4 regions of the Mesorhizobium sp. C372A genome follow, and region 3 is predicted to be linked to each of the others. Evidence: predicted binding sites of a transcription regulator. Region 3 holds the regulator's gene; each other region holds the start of a gene.
What was found. Region 3 encodes PhoB, which activates phosphate uptake and scavenging genes when phosphate is short. Its sites were predicted from a motif close to TGTCATNNANCTGTCAT; they were not measured.

Region 1: a site for PhoB is predicted at 3,134-3,150, ahead of NLY42_RS17550 (esterase-like activity of phytase family protein). Genes of this name have one in related genera too.
Region 2: a site for PhoB is predicted at 3,658-3,674, ahead of NLY42_RS21085 (bifunctional 2',3'-cyclic-nucleotide 2'-phosphodiesterase/3'-nucleotidase). Genes of this name have one in related genera too.
Region 4: a site for PhoB is predicted at 2,583-2,599, ahead of NLY42_RS09105 (alkaline phosphatase D family protein). Genes of this name have one in related genera too.

The regions. Positions count from the first base shown of each region.
Region 1 covers NZ_CP100475.1:3,699,507-3,705,139, forward strand. The annotation lists gene NLY42_RS17540 (MATE family efflux transporter) at 1-512, opposite strand, end outside; gene NLY42_RS17545 (L,D-transpeptidase) at 689-1,483, shown strand; gene NLY42_RS17550 (esterase-like activity of phytase family protein) at 1,562-3,037, opposite strand; gene NLY42_RS17555 (LacI family DNA-binding transcriptional regulator) at 3,199-4,224, opposite strand; gene NLY42_RS17560 (Gfo/Idh/MocA family protein) at 4,419-5,450, shown strand; gene NLY42_RS17565 (sugar phosphate isomerase/epimerase family protein) at 5,447-5,633, shown strand, end outside.
Region 2 covers NZ_CP100475.1:4,412,009-4,417,641, forward strand. The annotation lists gene NLY42_RS21055 (Lrp/AsnC family transcriptional regulator) at 1-376, shown strand, start outside; gene NLY42_RS21060 (hypothetical protein) at 373-786, opposite strand; partial or broken gene NLY42_RS21065 (Lrp/AsnC ligand binding domain-containing protein) at 961-1,143, shown strand; gene NLY42_RS21070 (hypothetical protein) at 1,194-1,466, shown strand; gene NLY42_RS21075 (5-formyltetrahydrofolate cyclo-ligase) at 1,522-2,187, opposite strand; gene NLY42_RS21080 (NAD(P)/FAD-dependent oxidoreductase) at 2,369-3,634, shown strand; gene NLY42_RS21085 (bifunctional 2',3'-cyclic-nucleotide 2'-phosphodiesterase/3'-nucleotidase) at 3,776-5,633, shown strand, end outside.
Region 3 covers NZ_CP100475.1:2,244,244-2,249,876, reverse strand. The annotation lists gene NLY42_RS10645 (ROK family protein) at 1-1,147, shown strand, start outside; gene phoB (phosphate regulon transcriptional regulator PhoB) at 1,178-1,867, opposite strand; gene phoU (phosphate signaling complex protein PhoU) at 1,884-2,588, opposite strand; gene pstB (phosphate ABC transporter ATP-binding protein PstB) at 2,630-3,454, opposite strand; gene pstA (phosphate ABC transporter permease PstA) at 3,472-4,788, opposite strand; gene pstC (phosphate ABC transporter permease subunit PstC) at 4,785-5,633, opposite strand, start outside.
Region 4 covers NZ_CP100475.1:1,931,750-1,937,382, reverse strand. The annotation lists gene typA (translational GTPase TypA) at 1-413, opposite strand, end outside; gene NLY42_RS09110 (hypothetical protein) at 557-889, shown strand; gene NLY42_RS09105 (alkaline phosphatase D family protein) at 937-2,511, opposite strand; gene NLY42_RS09100 (MFS transporter) at 2,772-4,055, opposite strand; gene NLY42_RS09095 (TetR/AcrR family transcriptional regulator) at 4,129-4,746, shown strand; gene NLY42_RS09090 (hypothetical protein) at 5,002-5,598, shown strand.

The DNA.
Region 1 (5,633 bases), 1.5 Mb from region 3:
CGCGAATCACCCGCACCGCGCAGCACCGTCATGACGAAGGACAGAAGGTTCATCATCGGCACGGCGACGAAGATGATACGCAGATAGGAGCGCGCCAGCGGCAGCGCATCGGGCGGGGTGCCCAGTGTGTTGAGGATGGCGTCGACCCAGATCCAGCCGCAGACGGCGAAGATAGCCGAGACGAGGAAGAAGAAGCTGGCGCTGGTGCCGACGATGCGCCGCGCCTCGGGCAGGTCGCGGGCGCCGACCGATTGCGCCACCAGGATGGTGGCAGCCATGCCGATGCCGAATACGGTGCCAAGAATCAGGAACAGAACCAGATTGGCGTTGGAGGTGGCGGTCAGCGCCGATTCACCGAGGAAGCGGCCGACCCAGACAGCGTTGATCGAACCGTTGAGCGACTGCAGCACATTGGAACCGAGCACCGGAAGCGCGAACAAAAGCAGCGTGCGAGGGATTGGGCCGCTGGTGAGATCGCCGGTGCGCCGGCGCGGTGGTATTTTTTCGTCCATGGGCTGTTCGGCGAAGGTTCATCTCAAAGTCCGCCCGGCAATGATCGCCGATTTAACGGACAAGGTCGATGCGGCATCGGAACATCACGCTTAACGCGGCTGAGGCGATCAGGTTCTCAAAGCTTGCGTAATGGGCTATGGGTCATCGCCGCGAGGGGCCGCAAACCGGGGGGATCATGTCCGACAATCCATTATTTTCCGAGCGCCTGAATAGGCGCGCGTTTCTGGGAGCATCCGCTTTGGGTGCCGCTGCCATGGCACTTTCGGCCTGCACAACCACTGATGTGGCAGTACCGCCGACGCCGGCGCCGGCACCCGCACCCGAGCCCGCTTTCGGCGATGCCGCCACCATGTATTCGGCGCGCGTCGATGAGGGCTTTTCATTGCCGGCAATCCCCGTGGCCAAGCTCGATCCGAAGTTCGTGCGCCAGATCGTGGACGATCCGACCGGCGAAAAACCCGGCACGATCGTTGTCGATACATCCGAGCATTTTCTCTATCTGGTGCGCGACGGCGGCAAGGCAATGCGCTATGGCGTCAGCCTCGGCAAGGCCGGGTTTGGCTGGACCGGCAGCGCCGTGATCCAGGCGCGCAAGAAATGGCCGGTGTGGACGCCGCCCCCCGAAATGATCCAGCGCCGGCCGGAACTGGCGAAATATAAGGACGGCATGCCGCCGGGACCGCAGAGCCCGCTCGGCGCGCGTGCGCTCTATCTGTTCCGCGACGGCAAGGACACGATGTACCGGCTGCACGGCACGCCGGAATGGGATTCCATCGGCAAGAACGCGTCGTCGGGCTGCGTGCGCTTCATGAACCAGGACATCATCGACCTCTACAGCCGGGTCAACGGCGTAGCCCAGGTCTATGTGCGCCCGAACCTGTCGGCCGCGGGCAAGATCATGGCTGTGTCGAGCCGGACCGCCGAGCCGATCGATGCCGGCGTGCCAAGGGACGCGGAGATTTTGAAATAGGTGCCTTCACGGCATCGCTGATCGCCGACAAAGGGTTAGAGGCGGACGCGCCGGGCGCGTCCGCCTTTCCGTATACGGCTACTTCTTGGCGAGGCCCGGAAGCGTGACCTGATAGACCAGGAACATGGTGTCGACATCGGCGCCGTCGTCGGCCTTGTAGGGCGCGCCGACCTGAAAACCGTCTTGGGTGAGAAAGTCGTTATCGTTGCCGACGAACAGGAAATAGTCGTCGGGCAGCGCCGGATCGAGCAGGCTGACCACAGACATTGCTTCCCACTTCTCCGAGAGATTGTTCTTGTCGTTCGGCTTGCCGCCATGCAGGCCGAAACGGCCGAGTTCCTTGTTGTCGTTGATGTCGATGAACGGCGTCAGCTTGGCCGGCGTCACTGAGGGGTCGAGCACGCCCTTGGGCGCCAGCGGCTTGTCGGCGGCATCGAAGGCGCCGCCGGCAATGTCGGTGGCGCCAGAGACGTCGACGACGAAAATCTGGCGCAGCAGCGAAGTATCGCCCTTCACCCCCTGGCCGTTTCCGCTGTCGCGCGCCAGCATCAGGAAGGTCTTGTCGGACAGCGCCACGATCTCGCTCTGCGCGGCGACCTTGGTCTTGTCCTTGGCGTCCTTGAACACCGGCAGCGGCACGGCATATTCATGCACCAGCTTGAGATGGGCCGGGTCGGAGGCGTCATAGACCAGCGCGCGGGTGTTTTGGCGCGTCGCGGGCGAATCGCCGCCATCCTGGCGGGGCGCCGATTGCAGCACGGCGATCAGCGACTTGCCGTCCGGCGTCAGCGCCATGCCTTCGAGACCCTGGTTGTTCTGGCGGCCGGTTTCGGGATCCTTCGGATCGGGTTCGGCTGCACCGGGGCCTGGATTGTCGGAGGCGAAGTTCGGCGCGCCCTTGCGCATCGGCACCAAAGCGGCCGGCGGCTGCGTTGCCGACAACAGATGGCCGTCGGCCGAGAAGCGGTAGATGTTGGGGCCGTATTCGTCAGAGATGAACATGGTGCCGTCGGGCAGCCGCGCGATCGCCTCATTGTCGAGCGCCAGCTTGCCATTGGCCTCGGGCAGGATCGGCAGGTCGCCATTGGCCGCGCGCACGCCGTTGAGCGGATCGAGGCCGGTGGCGTCAGCGCCCTTGTCGTCGGTGAGGAGCAGGGAATCGGCAAGCGTCGCCTTGACGCCTGTCTGTTCCTGGCCGGAGGTGGGCGTGGCGCCTAGTGCTACCGGCGTGAACTCGATGCGAATAGTGTTGAGGCGCGGCCGGTAATCGGTGGTGCCGACGACATTGTAGCCACGGTCCGGCAGCAACCAGAGCGAGCCCTTGTAGCCGTCCGCGCCACGGGTCCAGCTTGCGGCGTCGATCGACATGCCGGAGCCGGAGCCGAAGGTCTCGCCGAACTTGTCCTTCTGATCGGACGGGATGCGGCCGACGCCGACCAGGCCCTTGTTGACGAAGCCACCAACGGTGGCTGTGCTGTCGGCAAGGGCAGGGGTCAGGGCGGTAAACAGCGCCAGCGCGGCGCCGAGCGACACGGTTCGGTGCGAGATTTTCATGGAGATCCTCTTTGTGACAAGCCTTGAGCGGCGCAAAGGGGCCACCGCATCGCATCGACGATGTCGCCCTCTCGCAAAGCGGTCTAGGACGCGAACATGATACTTGCGTGACAGAGCGGGCCTCTTCCTTCTCCCTTGTGGGAGAAGGGAGAGACGCACTATCAATCGCTGTCGCGGGCGATCAGCTCCAGCGGCCAGACTTCGCGGATGATGCGCGGACCTTCCGGGCCGGCAAAGGCGGGAAGCGAGGCCAGCAACATTTCGGCCAGCCGCCGGCCCATCGGCTCCAGCGACGGACGGAAGGCGGTCAGCGCCGGCGAGAAATAACGGCAGAGCGGCGTGTCGACGATGACGATCACCGCGATGTCGTGGCCGGGCCTGATGCCCATCTCGGCCAGTGCCTTGCAGCCGCCGAGCGCCATTGCGTCATTGTTGAAGATGATGGCTGTGGGCCGGTCCTTGGAGAGCATCACGCGCGGCGTCACCTGGTAGCCTCCGGCCTCGTTGATGAAGCCGTCGGCGATCAGGCCGGGGTCGACTTCGATGCCATGCCGCCCCAGCGCCTTGCGGTAGCCGTCGAGGAACAGGTAGCCGAAGTTGAGATCCAGCGAAGGGCGGATGGCGGCAATGCGGCGGTGGCCGCGCGCGACCAGCCGGTCGACGGCTTCATCACCCGCCCTCTCGAAATCGATATCGAGCGAAGGATAGGTGTCGTCGCCGGATTGACTTCGGCCAAGCGTGGCGAAGGGAAAGCCAGCCTTGCTGAGATAGTCGATCCGATCGTCTTCCCGCCGTGTATTGGCCAACACGACCGCGTCGGCTCGGCGCGTCTCAACCACGCGGCGCAGCCTCTCCTGCTGATATTGGCCGGGCTCGCCCATGACGACCATCAGATCCAGGTCATCCTCGGCCAGTCGGCCCTGCAGACCGATCAGGAACGGGATGAAGAACGGTTCGCCATATTGCTGGTCGCCCGGATGCGGCTGCAGCATGAAGGCGATCGAATGGGTGGTGCCTTGCCGCAGACTGCGGCCGGACTGGTTGGGCGAATAGTTCAATTGCTTGGCGGCGGCGAGCACGCGCTGGCGGGTGTCGGCATTGACGTCGGCGCGGCCGTTCAGCGCCCGCGACACGGTGCCGATCGAAATGTTCAGGTGACGCGCAAGGTCATGGATGCTGGACGCCAAGGACAGTTCTCCCCCTGTCTTGGCTAGCACCGGCTGCCGCCCAGGCCAAGGCTTCGGGATGATTTTCGCTGGCAGCCGGTTGACATTCTACGCCATCGGGTGTGTTCTCGTAAACGTTTACGGAGAAACGTTTACGGTGATGCCGGAAATGCCGTGACATTCGGTCTGGAGGGACCGGACGGGAGGAATGCTGGATGATGAATGCCGTCCTCGTCGGCTGTGGTGCGATGAGCAAGGCCTGGCTCGATGCCGCGAGGCAGATCGACGGGCTCGCCATTGTCGGCCTTGTCGATCTCGACGCCGAACGGGCGCGGGCGAGGGCACGCGAATACGGGCTCGATAGCGTCGTCATCGGCACCAGCTTGGATGCGGTTCTCGACCAGACCAAACCGCAAGCGGTGTTCGATGTCGTGGTTCCCGCCGCCCGCCGCGACGTCGCCTTTGCCGCCTTTGCCCATCATTGCCATCTGCTGACGGAAAAGCCGCTGGCCGATACTCCAGAAAATGCGCGCGCCATCGTCGATGCGGCACGTAACGCGGGGCGTATCCATGCGGTCGTGCAGAACCGCCGCTACGTCGCCAATGTCCGGCGCATCAGGCGCTTTCTCGACTCCGGCGCCATCGGCAAGCCAACCAGCATCCATGCCGATTTCTTCGTCGCGCCGCATTTCGGCGGCTTCCGCGAGGAGATGGCGCATGTGCTCTTGCTCGACATGGCGATCCATACTTTCGACGCCGCCCGCTACATGGTCGGCGGCGATCCCGCCGGCGTCTTTTGCCAGGAATGGGAGCCGGCGAATTCCTGGTACCGGCAGGGATCGTCGGCCAGCGCTATCTTCGATCTCGGCGGCGGCAAGGTGTTCACCTATGCAGGCTCTTGGTGCGCGGCGGGCTTCCGCACCAGCTGGGAGAGCACGTGGCGCATCGTCGCCGAGCACGGCAGCCTGGTCTGGGACGGCGAGGACGGGCTGAAGGCCGAAGTTGTGTTGTCGGTCCGCGACGGCCTGTTCGACCTGACCCAACCCATCACAGTGCCGCCGCTCGATCCCGCCGACCGCATCGGCGGTCATCTCGGCATCATCAAGGATTTCATCCACGCCATCGAGACCGGCAGCGAGCCGGAAACCCGTGGCAGCGACAACATCAAAAGCCTGGCCATGGTTTTCGGCGCCATCGAAAGCGCCGAGACGGGGCGGCGCGTCGCAATCACACAGGAAGCATCATGATGCCGAACCCGCTTCTCGACATCCGGATCGGCACCATGGTGCGGGCCAATCTCGAAGACCCCGCCGCCTACATCAAAGAGATTCTGCCTCTCGGCTTCGAGAGCATCCAGCCCTTCTTCTGGCAGACGCTGGGCGGCAAGGATTTGCCGCGGCTCGCCGGTGAGATTCGCGAGGCGATCGGCG
Region 2 (5,633 bases), 2.2 Mb from region 3:
GTCGGCCTGTTCGCGCCGGCTCGACAATCTGGAGAAATCCGGCACCATCCGCGGCTATCACGCCCGGCTTTCGAATGCAGCGCTCGGTCACCAGATGACGGCGATCGTGCACATATCGCTGTCGGGACAGTTCGAAAAGACGCTGTCGGATTTCGAGGCGGCGATCAAGCGCTGCCCGAATGTGCTGTCGTGCCACCTGATGTCGGGCGAATACGACTATATCCTGCGCATCGCCGCCAAGGATCTGGTCGACTATGAGCGCATCCACAAGGAGTGGCTGTCGGCGATGCCGCATGTGACCAAGATCAACTCATCCTTTGCCCTGCGCGAGATCGTCGATCGGACCGCCATGGGAATGAAGCCGGAACTGGCTTAACGCCACAAACATACTCGGACGTCCTTCCCGATATAGCATGCGCCTTCGCGGCGAAGTTCTTCCCAGCGTTCATCACCGTGGGTGGCGCGAATGTCGGAGTTTGCATAGCCCGCCCAGACATCACCGTCCTTGTAGACATCCGCCCAGTAATCTTTAGACATTTCACCAGCGCCACTATGCGGATCAGGATAGTCGATCCCTGCAAAAACTTGCTTCGGTCCCTGGATATTGAAATCGCCGCCCTGCTCGATTTGATAAGAGCACCTTCCGGATATGCGGGTCTGACCGCCAACAACAAGCAGGCAGCGGCCCCATTTGTAGCCGCTCGGCAAACGATGCCGTGGTTGCGCATGCAAAGGCGAAAGGGAAAACGCAATTGCGAGGGTAATTGCTATGGTTCGTCCGATCATCTCGCCACCCGTTGCGAAGCAGCCAATTCAAGAGCGGCTCGACACTGTTGGATCCGCCCGAAGCGCATGTCGAAGCGGTTCGCTGCAGCATGGTTCCCTTAAAGAGTATTTATCGACCACGTCGGATTTTTGTCACGTAACATTTGTGTTGCTACACGGCGGTCAACCGGCCTCGATGCGGCGATAAAGTGCTGCCCAAATGTGCTGTCCTGCCACCTGATGTCGGGTGAATACGACTACATCCTGCGCATCGCGGCGAAGCACCTCGTGGGCTATCAACGCATCCACAAGAAGTGGCTGTCTGTTATGCCGCACGTGATGAAGATCAGTTCGTCCTTTGCCTTGCGCGATTGTTGATCGCGCGGCGATGGAGAAGAAGCGGAGAGGCTTAGGAGCTGAGTAGCGGAGTGCACGGAATTGTGCTTAAAACAAATAAAGTGGATACTAGAAAAGCCGCTGAAGAGGTGAAGATAATCGCCGACAGTGCCAATGACATGGCCCGATTGATTGAGCTTCCGTCTGCAGGTGCGCTACACGCGCGCACCGGAGATCCGCTTGTCTTTCTGAAAATTCTGTTCAGTGTGTATCGCCGCATTCGTTTGTTGGCCGAGTATAAAGATGCCGGTAAGGCGGATATTCCTCAGTTGCCTGGGAATGACACCAACGGCGATCTTTTCTAAGCGTGATATTTATGAATATGTGCGATCACACGGAGGGTCTCTGAATCTCATCACGCTAGGCTTTTAATACCTCGGTCACCAGTTGGTCCATCGGGATGTCGTGCGGCTGCGGGTAGATGGTGGGGATGCGCTGCAGTTCGTAGCCGACGCCGATGACCAATGGCTTGAACGGCATGGCAGCCAGCGTGCGGTCGAAGAAGCCGCCGCCATAGCCCAGGCGGTAGTTTCGCGGGTCGATGCCGACGATCGGCGAGATGACGATGTCGGGCAGCACCGGGTCGCCTTCGGCGGGGATAGGGATGTTCCAGACGCCTTTTTCCAGCCGGTCGCCAGGCACATAAGCGCGGAAGATCAGCGGCTGGCCCTTCTCGATCACGATGGGCAGCGCCGTGCGGCCGCCGCGTTCGTTGATCGACGCCATCCACGGCCGCAGGTCCGGCTCGCCGCGAAACGGCCAATAGAGGCTGACCATGCGGCCGGCAATGTCGCCGATGGTCGCGTCGAGCCCTTCGGCGATAGCCCGCGACATCGCCACCCGCGCATCGGCGGAAACCGCCAACCGTGCCGCGATCAGACGCTCGCGCTCGGCCTTGCGCCAACGGCGCACATCGGTCCAGTCGGTCAATGGCGCGCGAAATTCCGGATCGAGTTCGTGCATGAAGCAAGGCGGCGAAGAATATTGCGCCCGCCCTTTGCGATCTTTGTCATCGTCGTTGGCCATGCTTCACTCCCGTGGTTCCAGCCCCTGCAAGGCTATACCCGTCCAGGCTTGCCGACATAGGCATTCGCGACATCCGGCGACGAGTCCTGGGCAGCCTTACGCGCGGCAGTCTAGCGCGCCGCGACATTGTTGCGGTGCACAAAAATCACTAGATAAAGAGAGACAAACAGGGGTGAATGCGATGAGTGAAACCAGCCATCATGTCGTTGTCGTCGGCGCAGGGTTCGGCGGTCTCGAACTCACCCGGGCGCTGGCCGGCGCACCCGTGCGCATCACCATGATCGACAAGCGCAACCATCACCTTTTCCAGCCGCTGCTTTACCAGGTGGCGACCACCTCGCTGGCGACCTCGGAAGTTGCCTGGCCGATCCGTCATCTGCTGCGCAAGCGCGAGGACGTGACGACCCTGCTCGGCAACGTCACCGGCGTCGACCGTCCAGGCAAACGCGTGCTGCTTGAGGACGGCAGTTCTGTTCCCTACGACACGCTGGTGCTCGCCACCGGCGCGCGTCATGCTTATTTCGGCCACGACGAATGGGAGCCTTTCGCGCCCGGGCTGAAGACGCTTGAAGACGCAACCACCATTCGGCGGCGCATCCTGCTCGCCTTCGAGCAGGCCGAGCGCGAGACCGATCCGGCCAAGCGCCAGGCACTGCTGACACTGGTCATCGTCGGCGGCGGCCCGACCGGCGTGGAGCTTGCCGGCACCATTGTCGAACTCGCGCATGAAACGCTGCGCGGCGAATTCCGCAACATCGACACGCGTGAGGCGCGTGTGGTGCTGGTCGAGGCCGGAGACAGGATCCTAGCCAATTTCGCGCCAAAGCTGTCCGACTATGCGCGCAAGGCGCTGGAGCGACGGGGCGTCACGGTCGAGCTTGGCCGCGCCGTCACGCGCCTCGATGCCGAAGGCGTCGTCTTTGGCGATACGCATCTGCCGGCGCGAACCATCCTGTGGGCCGCCGGCGTGGCGGCTTCACCCGCGGGAGAGTGGCTGGGCGCGCCGGTGGACCGGGCGGGCAGGGTAATGGTCGAGCCCGATCTGACCGTGCCGAACAGTCCTGAAATCTTCGTCATCGGCGACACCGCGCATGTCTTGCGGCCGGACGGCAAACCGGTGCCCGGCGTGGCGCCCTCGGCCAAGCAGGAGGGCAAGCATGTCGCCGCGACGATCAGGGCGCGGCTGGCCGGCGATGGCGCGCCGCGGCCTTTCCGCTACAAACATGCCGGCGACCTGGCGACGATCGGCAAGTGGGCAGCCGCGATCGATTTCGGCTCGATCAAGCTCACGGGATGGCTTGCCTGGTGGCTGTGGGGCGTGGCGCATATCTACTTCCTGATCGGTTTCCGCAACCGGCTCTCGGTGTCGCTTAGCTGGCTATGGATCTATTTCACCGGCCAGCGCAGCGCGCGGCTGATCACCCAGGGCGACGATGACAAGGGCTGAGGTTCTCAACCGCGGCCAAGGATATTCATCCAGCCGTCACCTTTTGCTGATCGACTGACTTCCCGATGGACATGGCCGGTTTTCGGCGCGAAGCTTCCGCCCGGGGCTGGGATCTTGTCACGTCGCTGGGAGGGAAAACCAATGCCGCATCTCAATTACCCCGTCTCCCGCCGTAGTTTTCTTGCCGGTACGGCCGCCAGCGGGGCGCTGATCATGCTCCATCCGTTTTCCGCCCGCGCGCAGGCCAATCAGGCGCATCTGAGGATCATGGAGACCACCGACATCCATGTGAATGTGCTGCCTTACGACTACTACGCCGACAAAGCCAACGACACGATGGGCCTGTCACGGACGGCCTCACTGATCGCGGCGGTGCGCAAGGAAGCCACCAATGCGATGCTGATCGACAATGGCGATCTTTTGCAGGGCAATCCGATGGGCGATTACATCGCCTATGAGAAGGGCCTCAAGGAAGGCGATCTGCATCCGATCATGAAGGGCATGAACCTGCTGGGCTATGAATGCTCGACGCTCGGCAATCACGAGTTCAATTACGGCCTGTCGTTCCTCGACAAGGTGCTGGCCGGAGCCAATTTCCCCTTCGTCTGCGCCAATCTGATCCGCGGCACCGAGCTTGCCGCCAAACCGCGCGACGACAAGCTCTACCTCAAGCCCTATGTCATCCTCGACAAGAAGATCAAGGACGGGTCGGGCGCCGAGCAGCCGATCAAGATCGGCATCATCGGCTTTGTGCCGCCGCAGATCATGGTCTGGGACCTGAAGAACCTGGAAGGCAATGTCAGGACGCGCGACATCGTCGAGGCGGCCAGGGCATGGGTGCCGCAGATCAAGGAGGAGGGCGCCGACATCGTCATCGCGCTCTCGCATTCCGGCATCGATATCAAGCAGGGCGACGGCATGGAGAACGCCTCCTTCTTCGTCGCCGGCGTCGAAGGCATCGATGCGGTGTTCACCGGCCATCAGCATCTCGTCTTCCCCGGCAAGAAGGATTTTCAGGCGCTCGAAGGCGTCGACACCGAGAAAGGCACGCTGCAGGGCAAGCCCGCCGTGATGGGCGGTTTCTGGGGCTCGCATATGGGACTGATCGATCTGCTTCTGGAACGGGACGGATCGAAATGGCGCGTAGCCTCGGCCACATCGGAGGCAAGGCCGATCTACCAGCGCGTCGACAAGGCAAACAAGCCGACGGTGGCGGACGACCAGCGCGTCGTCGATGCGCTGAAGGCGGACCATGAGGCGACACTTGCCTATGTCCGCCGACCGGTCGGCAAGACCTCGGCGCCGCTCTATTCCTATTTCGCGCTGGTCGCCGACGATCCGTCGGTGCAGATCGTCAACCAGGCGCAGAGCTGGTACCTCAAGGACATATTGAAGAGCACGCAGTGGAAGGATGTGCCGCTGCTGTCGGCGGCAGCACCCTTCAAGGCCGGCGGGCGCAACGGCGCCGACTACTATACCGACGTGTCGGTGGGCGACATCGCCATCAAGAACGTCGCCGACCTCTATCTCTATCCGAACACGGTGCGCGCCGTCGAAATCACCGGCGCGCAAGTGAAGGAATGGCTGGAAATGTCGGCCGGCATTTTCAGGAAGATCGAGCCGGGCAAGGCCGACCAGGCGCTCATCGACACCGAATTCCCGTCCTACAATTTCGATGTGATCGATGGCGTCAGCTACGGAATAGACCTGTCGCAGCTGCCGAAATACGATGCCAAGGGTGGCGTCGCCAATGCCGGCTCGAACCGCATCGTCGGCCTCAGCTTCGACGGCAAGCCTATTGATCCGGCAGCGAAATTCGTCGTCGCCACCAACAATTACCGCGCCGGCGGTGGCGGCAATTTCCCCGACATCAATGCCTCGAAGATCATCTACGAGGCGCCGGACACCAACCGCGACGTGATCGTGCGCTACGTCGTCAGCGAAGGCACGATCAATCCCTCGGCCGACGACAATTGGTCGTTCACGCCGCTGCCCGGCA
Region 3 (5,633 bases):
GACCGAGATTGCGGCGACCACCGGCCTCAGCCATTCGACGATATCGGCAATCTCGTCTGATCTAATTCAAGAAGGCATCCTGATTGAAGGCAAGCCTGGCGAGACCGGCTCGCTGAAACGCGGCCGGCCGCAGGTCGGCCTTGGCCTCAACCCGGAAGCGGCGGCGGTCATGACCGTGGTGCTGTCGCTGAACTTCCTCTCCGTCACCGTCATCGACTATGCCGGCCAGGTGGTCGCGGAAGAACAGCGCCGGCTCGACACGCTGACCATGCCGCGCGACGAGCTGATCGGCGAATGCGTAGCAATCGTCGGGCGGCGTCTCGCGGACCCGGACCTCGATGTCCAGAGCATCGCCCGCATTGCCATGGGCATCCAGGGCATCACCGATTCGCAGGCGCGGGCCATGCTGTGGTCGCCAATCACGCCACTGACCGACATTGCCTTCGCCGACATGTTGGAAGCGGAATTCGGCATTCCTGCCACCATGGAGAACGACTGCAATATGATGGCGGTGGCCCTGCAATGGCGCCAGCCCGAGCGCTACCGCGACAATTTCATCGCGATCCTCTTGTCGCACGGCATCGGCATGGGGCTGGTGCTGAAAGGCGAACTGTTCACCGGCACCCATTCCTCGGGCGGCGAGTTCGGCCACATGATCCACCGTCCGGGCGGCGCGCTCTGCCGCTGCGGGCGGCGCGGCTGCGTCGAGGCCTATGCCGGAAACTACGCCATCTGGCGCAGCGCCAAAATGATGAGCGAAGATGCCGAGCCGGTCGATATCGGCGACGCTGATATGCGCGCACTCGCCGCGCGCGCCCGCGAAACCGATGGCCCGGAGCGCGAAGCCTATCGCAAGGCCGGTGAGGCGCTCGGCTTCGGCCTCGGCAGCCTGTTTGCACTGATCGATCCGGCACCCGTCGCCATGGTCGGCGTCAGCGCCGCCGCCTTCGACTTGATCGAACCGGCATTGCGCGAAGCGATCGCCCAGACCGCCGGCGGCCAGCACTCGAAATCGATCTCCTTCGACACCGAGCCCAACGAGCTGCCGCTGATCCGCGAAGGCTGTGCCATGCGCGCGCTCGGCTTCGTCGATCAGGAGATTTTCGCGCCGGGCATTCAGGCCAAATCCGGCAAGCATGTCGCCTGAATGGCCGGCAACGGCGCGACGCGCAGCATCCTAGTCTTCCCTGATCGCGTAGCCGGCGCCGCGAATGGTACGGATGACATCCGGCATGCGGCCGTTGTTGACCGCTTTGCGTAAGCGCCCGACATGGACGTCGACGGTTCGCTCGTCGATATAGATCGTCTCGCCCCAGACATTGTCGAGCAGTTGGCTGCGCGAGAACACGCGGCCGGGATGGCGCATCATGAATTCGAGCAGCCGGAACTCGGTCGGTCCCAGCCTGATCTCGCTCTTCTTGCGGTAGACACGGTGCGACTCGCGGTCGAGCACGATGTCGCCGACCTTGAGCACGCTGGACAGCACTTCCGGCTTGGCCCGGCGCAGCAGCGCCTTCACGCGCGCCATGAACTCCGGCGTCGAGAATGGCTTGACCAGATAGTCGTCGGCACCGGTGGACAGGCCGCGCACGCGATCGCTTTCCTCACCGCGCGCGGTCAGCATGATGATCGGCAGCCGCTCGGTTTCGGGCCGCACTCTAAGCCGCCGGCAGAGCTCGATGCCGGAAACAGCGGGCACCATCCAGTCGAGCACCAGGAGATCGGGCACGTTTTCCTGCAGGCGGATCTCGGCCTCGTCGCCGCGTGTCACCACCTCGACCTGATAGCCTTCGGATTCGAGGTTGTAGCGGAGGAGCACGCCCAGCGGCTCCTCGTCCTCCACGACCATGATGCGTGGCGCGATCATAGGCAGTTCACCCTCATCAGGCCGGCGTGGCCATCGCCGTCTCGTCCTGCTTCGGACGATTGGCGGGCAATTGCTGGCCGGTCAGCACATAATACGCATTTTCGGCGATGTTGGTGACATGATCGCCGATGCGCTCAAGATTCTTGGCGCAGAACAAGAGATGCGTGCAGGCGGTGATGTTGCGAGGGTCTTCCATCATGTAGGTCAAGAGCTCACGAAACACGGACGTGTATTTGACGTCGATGCGCTCGTCGTCATTCCTGAGTTTTGCAAGCGCTGCCGCATCGGTGGCGGCATATTCCTCGACGACGCCTTGCACCTGGATCAGCACCAGCTGCGCCATGGCATCGATGGAGTGCGAGAGGTCGCGCGGCGTGACGCTCAAGCCCACGGTGCCGACGCGTTTGGCGATGTTCTTGGCGAGGTCGCCGATGCGCTCGAGGTCGCCCGCCATGCGGATCGAGCCGACCACGGCGCGCAGATCGTTGGCCATCGGCTGGCGCTTGGCGATCAGCGTGATGGCGCGGTCGTCCAGTTCGCGCTGGCGCGCATCCATGATGGCGTCGTCGGAAACGACACGCTGTGCCAGCGCATTGTCCGAATTGAGCAGCGCCCTGGTCGAGCCGCTGACCATCGAGCCTGCCAGATCGCCCATGTCGCGGATCAGCTTGCTGATCTGCCCGAGCTCTTCATCGAAGGAGGCGACGGTATGTTCACCCATGATCTTGGTCCTCGTGCCTAAAAATTCACCCGCCGGACGGCTCAGCCGAAGCGGCCGGTAATGTAGTCCTGGGTGCGCTTGTCGTCGGGGTTGGTGAACATCTTGTCGGTGACGCCCTCCTCGACGAGATAGCCGAGATGGAACATCGCCGTGCGCTGCGAGACGCGCGCCGCCTGCTGCATCGAGTGGGTGACGATGACGATCGTGTAGTTCTGGCGCAGTTCGTCGATCAGCTCCTCGACACGGGCGGTGGCGATCGGATCGAGCGCCGAGCAGGGCTCGTCCATCAGGATCACCTCCGGCGACACGGCGATGGCGCGCGCGATGCACAGGCGCTGCTGCTGGCCGCCGGACAGGCCGGTGCCGGGCTCCTGCAGGCGGTCCTTGACCTCGTTCCAGATCGCAGCCTTCTTCAGGCTCTGCTCGACGATCTGGTCCATGTCGGACTTGCGCTTGGCCAGCCCATGGATGCGCGGGCCGTAGGCGACGTTCTCGTAGATCGACTTCGGGAACGGGTTGGGTTTCTGGAACACCATGCCGACGCGGGCGCGCAGTTCGACGACATCGATGTTCTTGTCGTAGATGTCGTCTTCATCGAGCGTGATCTTGCCGGTCACCCGCGCCGAATCGATGGTGTCGTTCATGCGGTTGAGGCAGCGCAGGAAGGTCGACTTGCCGCAGCCGGACGGGCCGATCAGCGCCGTCACCTGGTTCTGGCGGACGTCGAGATTGACGTCGAACAACGCCTGCTTCTCGCCGTAGAAGACGCCGACCTTGTCGCCGCGCATCTTGATGACTTCGTTCGACTTGGCGTTCATTTTGTCGCCCACTGCATTCTCAAGGGACTGTTCGGTCATGATGTTCATACCAAATTGCCTTTTTTCTACCAGCGCCGCTCGAAGCGGCGCCGGAGCACGATCGCGGTGATGTTCATGGCCATGAGGAAGACGAGCAGGATGATGATGGCGCCGGACATGCGCTCGACAAAAGCGCGCTCAGCCTCGTTTGCCCACATATAGATCTGCACCGGCAGCGCGGTCGCCGGATCGAAAGGCGTCGTCGGATAATCGGCGACGAAAGCGACCATGCCGATCAAGAGCAGCGGTGCTGTCTCGCCGAGCGCACGCGCCAGGCCGATGATGGTGCCGGTAAGGATGCCTGGGGCGGCAAGCGGCAGGATGTGGTGGAACACCATCTGCATCTTGGAGGCGCCGAGCCCGAGCGCTGCCGAGCGGATCGACGGCGGCACCGCGGCAAGGGCGGCGCGCGTCGCGATGATGATGGTCGGCAGCGTCATCAAGGTCAGCACCAGGCCGCCGACGAAGGAAGCCGAGCGCGGCATGCCGAGGAAGTTGATGAACACGGCAAGGCCAAGCAGACCGAAGACGATCGACGGCACCGCCGCGAGATTGTTGATGTTGACTTCGATCAGGTCCGTAAAGCGGTTCTTCTTGGCGAACTCCTCGAGATAGATCGAGGCGGCGACGCCGATCGGCAGCGCCAGCAAAAGCACGATCACCATCATGTAGAACGAACCGATGATGGCCACGCCCATGCCCGACGTCTCGGGCCGGCTGGAGGCGCCATAGCTGAACAGGCCGGTGTTGAAATGCTCGGCCATCGCGCCTTCGGCTTTGAGCTTGTTCATCCAGTCGATCTGCTGGTCGGACACCTTGCGGCGCGCTTCATCGACGCCGAGGTCGATCTGGCCCTTGAAGGCCGAGTCGAGATTGGCGGCGGCCAGGATGTCGACGTCACGCGTCGTGCCGATCACCGACGGATCGGCGGAGACGATGTCGCGCAGCTGGACGCGGGCGCCTTCCGACAGGAAGCCCTTGAGCTTCAGCATCATCGGCTTGTTGGCCGGATCGATGCCGAGCTTGGCCACCAGCGCGTTTTCGGCGAGCTTGGGATAGTTCGCCTTGATCAGCACGGTAGGGTCGGTCGCGCGCTTGCCGGAGGGATCGATCACCTTCTCGTCGAAGGTGACCGGCAGCGTCACCGTCGTCTGCCAGAAGGCGGTGTAGCCTTTCGAGACGATGGTGATCAACATGATGGCCAGGAACGCCAGGCCCACCGAGATCGCAATCACGCCATAGATGCGGAACCGGCGTTCGGCGGCGTAGCGCGCCTTCAGCCCGATGTCGCGGCGCGGTCGCGCGACGGCGCCCGCCATCGTGTCCAGGGGGATGTCGGTCATTCGTACTGCTCCCGGTACTTGCGCACGATGTAGAGGGCGACGATGTTCATCACCAGCGTCAGCGCGAACAGCGTCAGGCCGAGCGCGAAGGCGACCAGCGTCTGCGGCGAGTTGAACTCGAGGTCGCCGGTCAGCTGGTTGACGATCTTGACGGTGATGGTCGTCATCGCCTCGAACGGATTGGCCGTCAGATTGGCGGCGACGCCCGCCGCCAGCACGACGATCATCGTCTCGCCGATGGCGCGCGACGCCGTCAACAGGATGGCGCCGACGATGCCGGGCAGTGCCGCCGGCAGGATCACCCGCTTGATCGTCTCGGAGCGGGTGGCGCCGAGGCCGAGCGAGCCGTCACGCATTGCGCGCGGCACCGCGGTGATGATGTCGTCGGACAAAGAGGACACGACCGGGATCAGCATGACGCCCATCACCAGACCGGCGGTGAAGATGCTCTGGCCCTGGATGAAGGGCGAGCCCCCGGTGAGTGCCGCCGACAGGTCGCGCAAGAACGGTCCGAGCGTGACAACGGCGAAGATGCCGTAGACGATGGTCGGAATGCCGGCCAGCAGTTCCAACGCCGGCTTGACCACCGAGCGCACACCGCGCGAGGCATATTCGGACATGTAGACCGCCGACATCAGCCCGACCGGCACTGCCACCAGAAGGGCGACGGCGGCGATGTAGAGCGTGCCGGCAAGAAGCGGGATCAGGCCGAACTGACCCTGGCTGCCGCCGGAACCGGCGGCGGCGAAACGCGGATCCCACACCGTGCCGAAGAAGAAGCTCATCGGCGACACGCTCTCGAAGAAGGTGATGGTCTGGAACAGCATCGACAGCACGATGCCGAC
Region 4 (5,633 bases), 310 kb from region 3:
ACTTCGACGTGGCGGGCGTCCGGACGGTCGATCTTGTTGATGACGACGATCGGCTTCAGGCCGACCTTGAGCGCCTTGCCGACGACGAACTTGGTCTGCGGCATCGGGCCTTCGGCGGCGTCGACCAGCACGATCGCCGAATCCACCATCGACAGGATGCGCTCGACCTCACCGCCGAAATCGGCGTGGCCGGGGGTGTCTACGATGTTGATGCGGGTGTCCTTCCAGTCGACCGAGGTCGCCTTGGCCAGGATGGTGATGCCGCGTTCCTTTTCGAGGTCGTTGGAATCCATGGCGCGCTCGGCGACGCGCTGATTGTCGCGGAAGGAACCGGATTGCCGCAGCAATTGGTCGACGAGGGTGGTTTTTCCATGGTCGACGTGCGCGATGATCGCGATATTACGAATTTTCATTTTGTGGTCTCGGGAGCGTTGCAGGCAGCAGGCCAAAGGGCGCCGCCTCTTTCGGTTGCGCGGCTCATACAGGGTTTTTCGCAATTGCGAAAGAGGAGGCGCACCACCAAATACTCATCAAATCTTAAGCATCTCGGTGTGAGATGGTTTTGTTAACCAAGGCGGGAACCTTTCTGGGCCCGGGTAGTTCGAAATTCATGACCGACAAACTCAACCGATTTTGGCCCCTCATCGCTTCGGTCGCATTCGCTGCCGTGCTGGCGGCCAATGCCGCTCAATCGGCCGCCACGGTGAAGGAAGCCAATCCGGCTTCGTCGTCCGACCGGACGGCCGAGCAGATGTTTGCCGACGCCCCTGATGGCGTCGACCCCGTGGTCACCGGCCCGGTCAGCGCCTCTTTCAAGCAGAGGCAGCAGGTTGCAGGCTGCGACAGCGCGGTGTGGCCGAAGATTCCGACGGTTTGCTACCCGGACTGACGGCTGCCCATTCCAGGCATAGCGATCCTTCGCACCGACCCAAAGGCTTACGCCGACCGCACCGGATCGAGCGTCACCTTGTAAAGCTCGATGTCGTCGCGATCCATCAGCCGCACGGTCAGCTGCTCTGTCGCCCCTGAAATGTCCACCAGGCCAAAGAACTGCAGGCCGGCCGAGGGTGGCAGGTTCTGGCCCTGTTCGGTGGTCGGCGCCTTGATGAATTTCAGCTCCGGGCCGAAGGTCATGTCGAAATCATTGGGACCGAAGGTACCGGCGTGGATCGGGCCCGAGACGAATTCCCAGAAAGGATTGAAATCCTGGAACCGCGCCTTGTCGGGGTTGTAATAGTGCGCCGCTGTGTAGTGGACATCGGCGGTCAACCAGACCGTGTTGGTGATGCCGGCAGTCTTGATGTAGCGCAACAGGTCGGCGATCTCGAGCTCGCGGCCTTTGGGCAGGCCATTGTCGCCATTGCTGATGGCTTCCGCGCCGACCTTCTTGGCGCCGTCGTCCCAGACGACGAGGCCGAGCGGCATGTCGGCGGCAATGATCTTCCAGGTCGCCCTGGAATTCGTCAGCTCGCGCTTCAGCCATTTCGTCTGCTGTTCGCCCAGCATGCGTGACTGCGGCGTCATGTCCTCCTGCATGTCGGGGCCGTTCGGGCCGCGATAGGAGCGCATGTCGAGGAAGAACACGTCGAGCAGCGGCCCATGCGCGATCTTGCGGTAGACGCGGCCGGGCTCGGACGGCTCGTAGCGGATCGTCGTCATCTCATGGAAGGCGCGCGCCGCACGCGCCGCGAGCACATGGATGGATTTTTCGGTGTAGCGGCTGTCGGCGCCGAGATTCTTCGAATCCGACCAGTTGTTCAGCACCTCGTGATCGTCCCACTGGTAGAAGGTCGGGCAGATGGCGCTCAAGGCCAGAACGTTTTTGTCCATCATGTTGTATTTCCACTGGTCGCGGTACTCATCCAGCGTCTCGGCCACCTTGCGCTTGCCGTCGATCAGGACGACGTTTTTCCACTTGCCGCCGCCAGGCAGGTCTACCTCGTCCTTCATGGCGCCATCGGCATAGATGGTGTCGCCGGAATGCAGGAAGAAATCCGGCGTGTGCCTGGCGATGGTGGCGTAGGTTTTCATGCCGGTCTCATCGATTCCCCAGCCCTGGCCGGCCGTGTCGCCCGACCAGGCGAATTTTATGTCGCGCTTCGAGGCGGGTGCTGTGCGGAAACGGCCGACGATCGGTTCGGAAACGGCGTTGATATCCGACAGGTCGGCGGCAGTCATCCGGTAGAAGATATCCTGGTCGGAGGCGAGGTCGGTAAGCAGGCGCTTGACCGTGAAGTCGCTGGCCGGCGAGGTATCGAGCGGCGCCAGCCGCGTCGCATTGGCGAAGTTTTCCGTCGACGACACTTCGAACATGACGCGCGAAGGCCGGTCGGTGCGCGTCCACACCATGCCGCTCGAGGCATCGACATCGCCGGACTGGACGCCATGGGTGAAGGCCGGGCGCTGGCTGGCGCGCGAATAATAGGGCAAAGCGAGCCCCGATGCGCCGAGCAGACCGGCGGCGCTGGCAGAGGTGACGAAAGCGCGGCGGGTCAACGAGATCTTGTTCATGGCGGTCTCCTGATGGCTTCGAACGGTGCCAGCAAGCTCCAGCTTCAATGTTTCAGCCACATCTCGGGAAGATGAAACTTTGATAACAATCGACAGGTGATCTCCGCCCTTGAGGGGGGAGATGTCGCCGAAGGCGACAGAAGGGGGTCGCCTCGCTTGGAGCGCCGACCTCTGCGCAAGAGGCTGAGTCCGGTCGCACGGACCCCCTCTGGCCGCTTCGCGGCCATCTCCCCCCTGAGGGGGGAGATTAGTACCGCGCCTTACGCCGCTTGCGGCTCCGGATCGAAAGCCGGCCTGCTCGTATTGATCAGCAGCGACAGACACGCAGCCACGATCGCCGTCATGCCGGCGATCAGGAAAGCCAGTTCGTAATTGCCCTGCAATTCGCGCATGGTGCCGCCGAAGGCGGCGGCGGTGGCGGCGCCGACTTGGTGGCCGGCTACGATCCAGCCGAACACGATCGGGCCGCTGCGGTCACCGAAGGCCTCGTTGGCGAGCCTGAGCGTCGGCGGCACGGTGGCGATCCAGTCGAGACCGTAGAGCACCGCGAAGATGATCAGGCTGGTCGCCGAGAAGCCGGAATAGGGCAGATAGATCAGCGCCAGACCGCGAATGCCGTAGTAGACGCCGAGCAGCTTGCGCGGGTCGAAACGGTCGGTGAGCCAGCCCGAGAGCGTCGTCCCGATCAGGTCGAAAATGCCCATAAGCGACAGCAGGCCCGCGGCCTGTACCTCGGGGATGCCCATATCGCCGCAGAAGGAGATCAGATGCGTGCCGACCAGCCCGTTGGTGGTGAAGCCGCAGATGAAGAAGGTGGCGAACAGATACCAGAAGACGCGGGTGCCGGCAGCGCGGCGCAGCGTGTTGAGCGTATGCGCCAGGAAATTGCCTTGCGATGCCGGCGATACCGGCGGCACGTCATCGGCCCCGGCGCCATAGCGCACCATGCCGATCGAAGCGGGACGCTCCGGAACCAACAGCCAGACCAGCGGCAGAAGACAGGCGGTGGCGATCGAGACGGCGGTAGCGACGGGCTGCCAGCCGCCCGACTGGGCGAGCGATGCCAGCAGCGGCAGGAACACCAAGAGGCCGGTGGCGCTGGAGGCCGACATCAGCCCCATCACCAAGCCGCGATTGGTCTTGAACCAGCGGTTGACGATGGTGGCGCCGAGCACGGTGGCGACCGCGCCGGAGCCGATGCCGGAAAACACGCCCCAGGTGAGGAACAGGTGCCATGGCTCGGTCATCAGCAGGCTGAGCGCGGTCGAGCCCGACATGATCACAAGCGAGGCAAGCAGCGTGCGGCGCAAGCCGATACGCTCCATCAATGCGGCGGCAAACGGCCCGGTCAGGCCGTAAAGGAAGATGCCGATCGCGGCGGCAATCGAAACCGTATCGCGCCCCCAGCCGAAGCTTTTATCCAACGGCAGCATCATCACCGAGGGTGCGGAACGAAGCCCGGCCGCGATCAACAGGCAGAGGAAGATGACGCCAACCACGACGAAAGCGTAGCGCTGGCCAAAGGGACGGGATTGAGCTATCATGTTACTGACCGGTACGTTGCAGGGTGAGGACATGTATACGTACCGATCGGTAACACGTCAATCGAGTCATACCATGCCAACGGACAAAAAGATTGAACTGACCATCAAGGACGGTCATGCAGCCGCACCGCCCAAGGCTGCCAAGAAAATCCTCGACGTGGCCTACGACCTGTTCTACCGCCGCGGCATCCGGGCGATCGGCGTCGACGAGATCGTCAAGCGCGCCGGCGTCACCAAGCCCAGCCTCTACCGCAGCTTTCCCTCCAAGGACGAGCTCGCCGCTTCCTATCTCAGGCAATATGACCGTGAGTATTGGGAGCGTTTCGACGAAGCCGTGGCTGCCCATCCCGGCGACCCACGGGCACAGCTCAGGGCTTTCCTGACTCGCGTCGGCAAGCGCACGCAAAGGCCGGACTATCGCGGCTGCGGCATGACCAACGCGGCGGTGGAATATCCCGAACATGGCCATCCGGCGCGCGTCGTCAGCGAGGCCAACAAGCAGGAGTTGCGCCACCGCCTGCGCGCGATGGCCGCAGCGATGGGCGCTAAAGACCCTGACACGCTCGGCGACGGCCTGCTGCTGTTGATCGAAGGCGCCTATATCAGTGGCCAGCTCTTCGGCCTCGGAGGCCCGGCGGCAGCGGTCGCCCACAACGCCGACCTGCTGATCGAGGCGAGCTTGAAGAAATAACATTTCGAACGTTGGCGCCGCCCCTCACCTGCCGGCATCCTTTCCCGGAAATGGGGCGAGGAACGCTCTCATCACGATTTCGCCAATTGCCAGCGTTGCAAGGTTGTCGCCAGCGGCGCAGCCGGCCACTTTCTCCCGTTCAGGGGGAGAATTGCCCGGCAGGGCGATTTGGGCGGCGCCAACGTTGAGATTGGCACGCTAGGCCGGCCGCAGATTTGGCGATAGGCTGGGGCGAACTTCACGGGAGACGTCCGCATGCGAACCCTGCTGCTTGTTCCATTCGCCCTCGCCGCCCTATCCCAAACCGCCCATGCCGACGGCATATCAAGCGTCTACACCGACCTCGACTCGCAAAAGGACTGCGTCACCTATGCGCAGGCGCAGGAAGGCGACGGCGAATGGGCCGAACTCGCCTGCTCCGGCTATCGTGGCTATCCCGTGCTGATCGCCTATGACGACGCCCGTGAATCGCTGTTCTACGGATTTCCGCCCGGCGGCGACATGACCTCGGTCTGGGAGAGCTTTTCCGGCTTCAACTCGTCCGGCGCCAAGGTCGAGTGGCGCATCGAGACCAAGGGCGACGTTGCCGTTCCCTTTGCCGTCATCCACCGCCGCTCGATCAGCAATCCCGAGGACGAGAACAAGCCGACCGAAGTGCTGCTCGTCGCCAAGGTCGCCCAGATGGAAGCCCGCGACGGCTGCACCATCGGCCTCGTGCTGGCCACCGGCAACCCGCAGGCCAATGACCAGGCGCGCAAGCTGGCCGACGAAAAGGCGAAGAGTTTCGCCTGTGGCAAGGACAAGCACACCCTCATCGGCAACGTGCCGGCGTTTGGTCGGGTGGATAACTAGTCACGTGGGTGCAAGGCACCCCTCTGCCCTGCCGG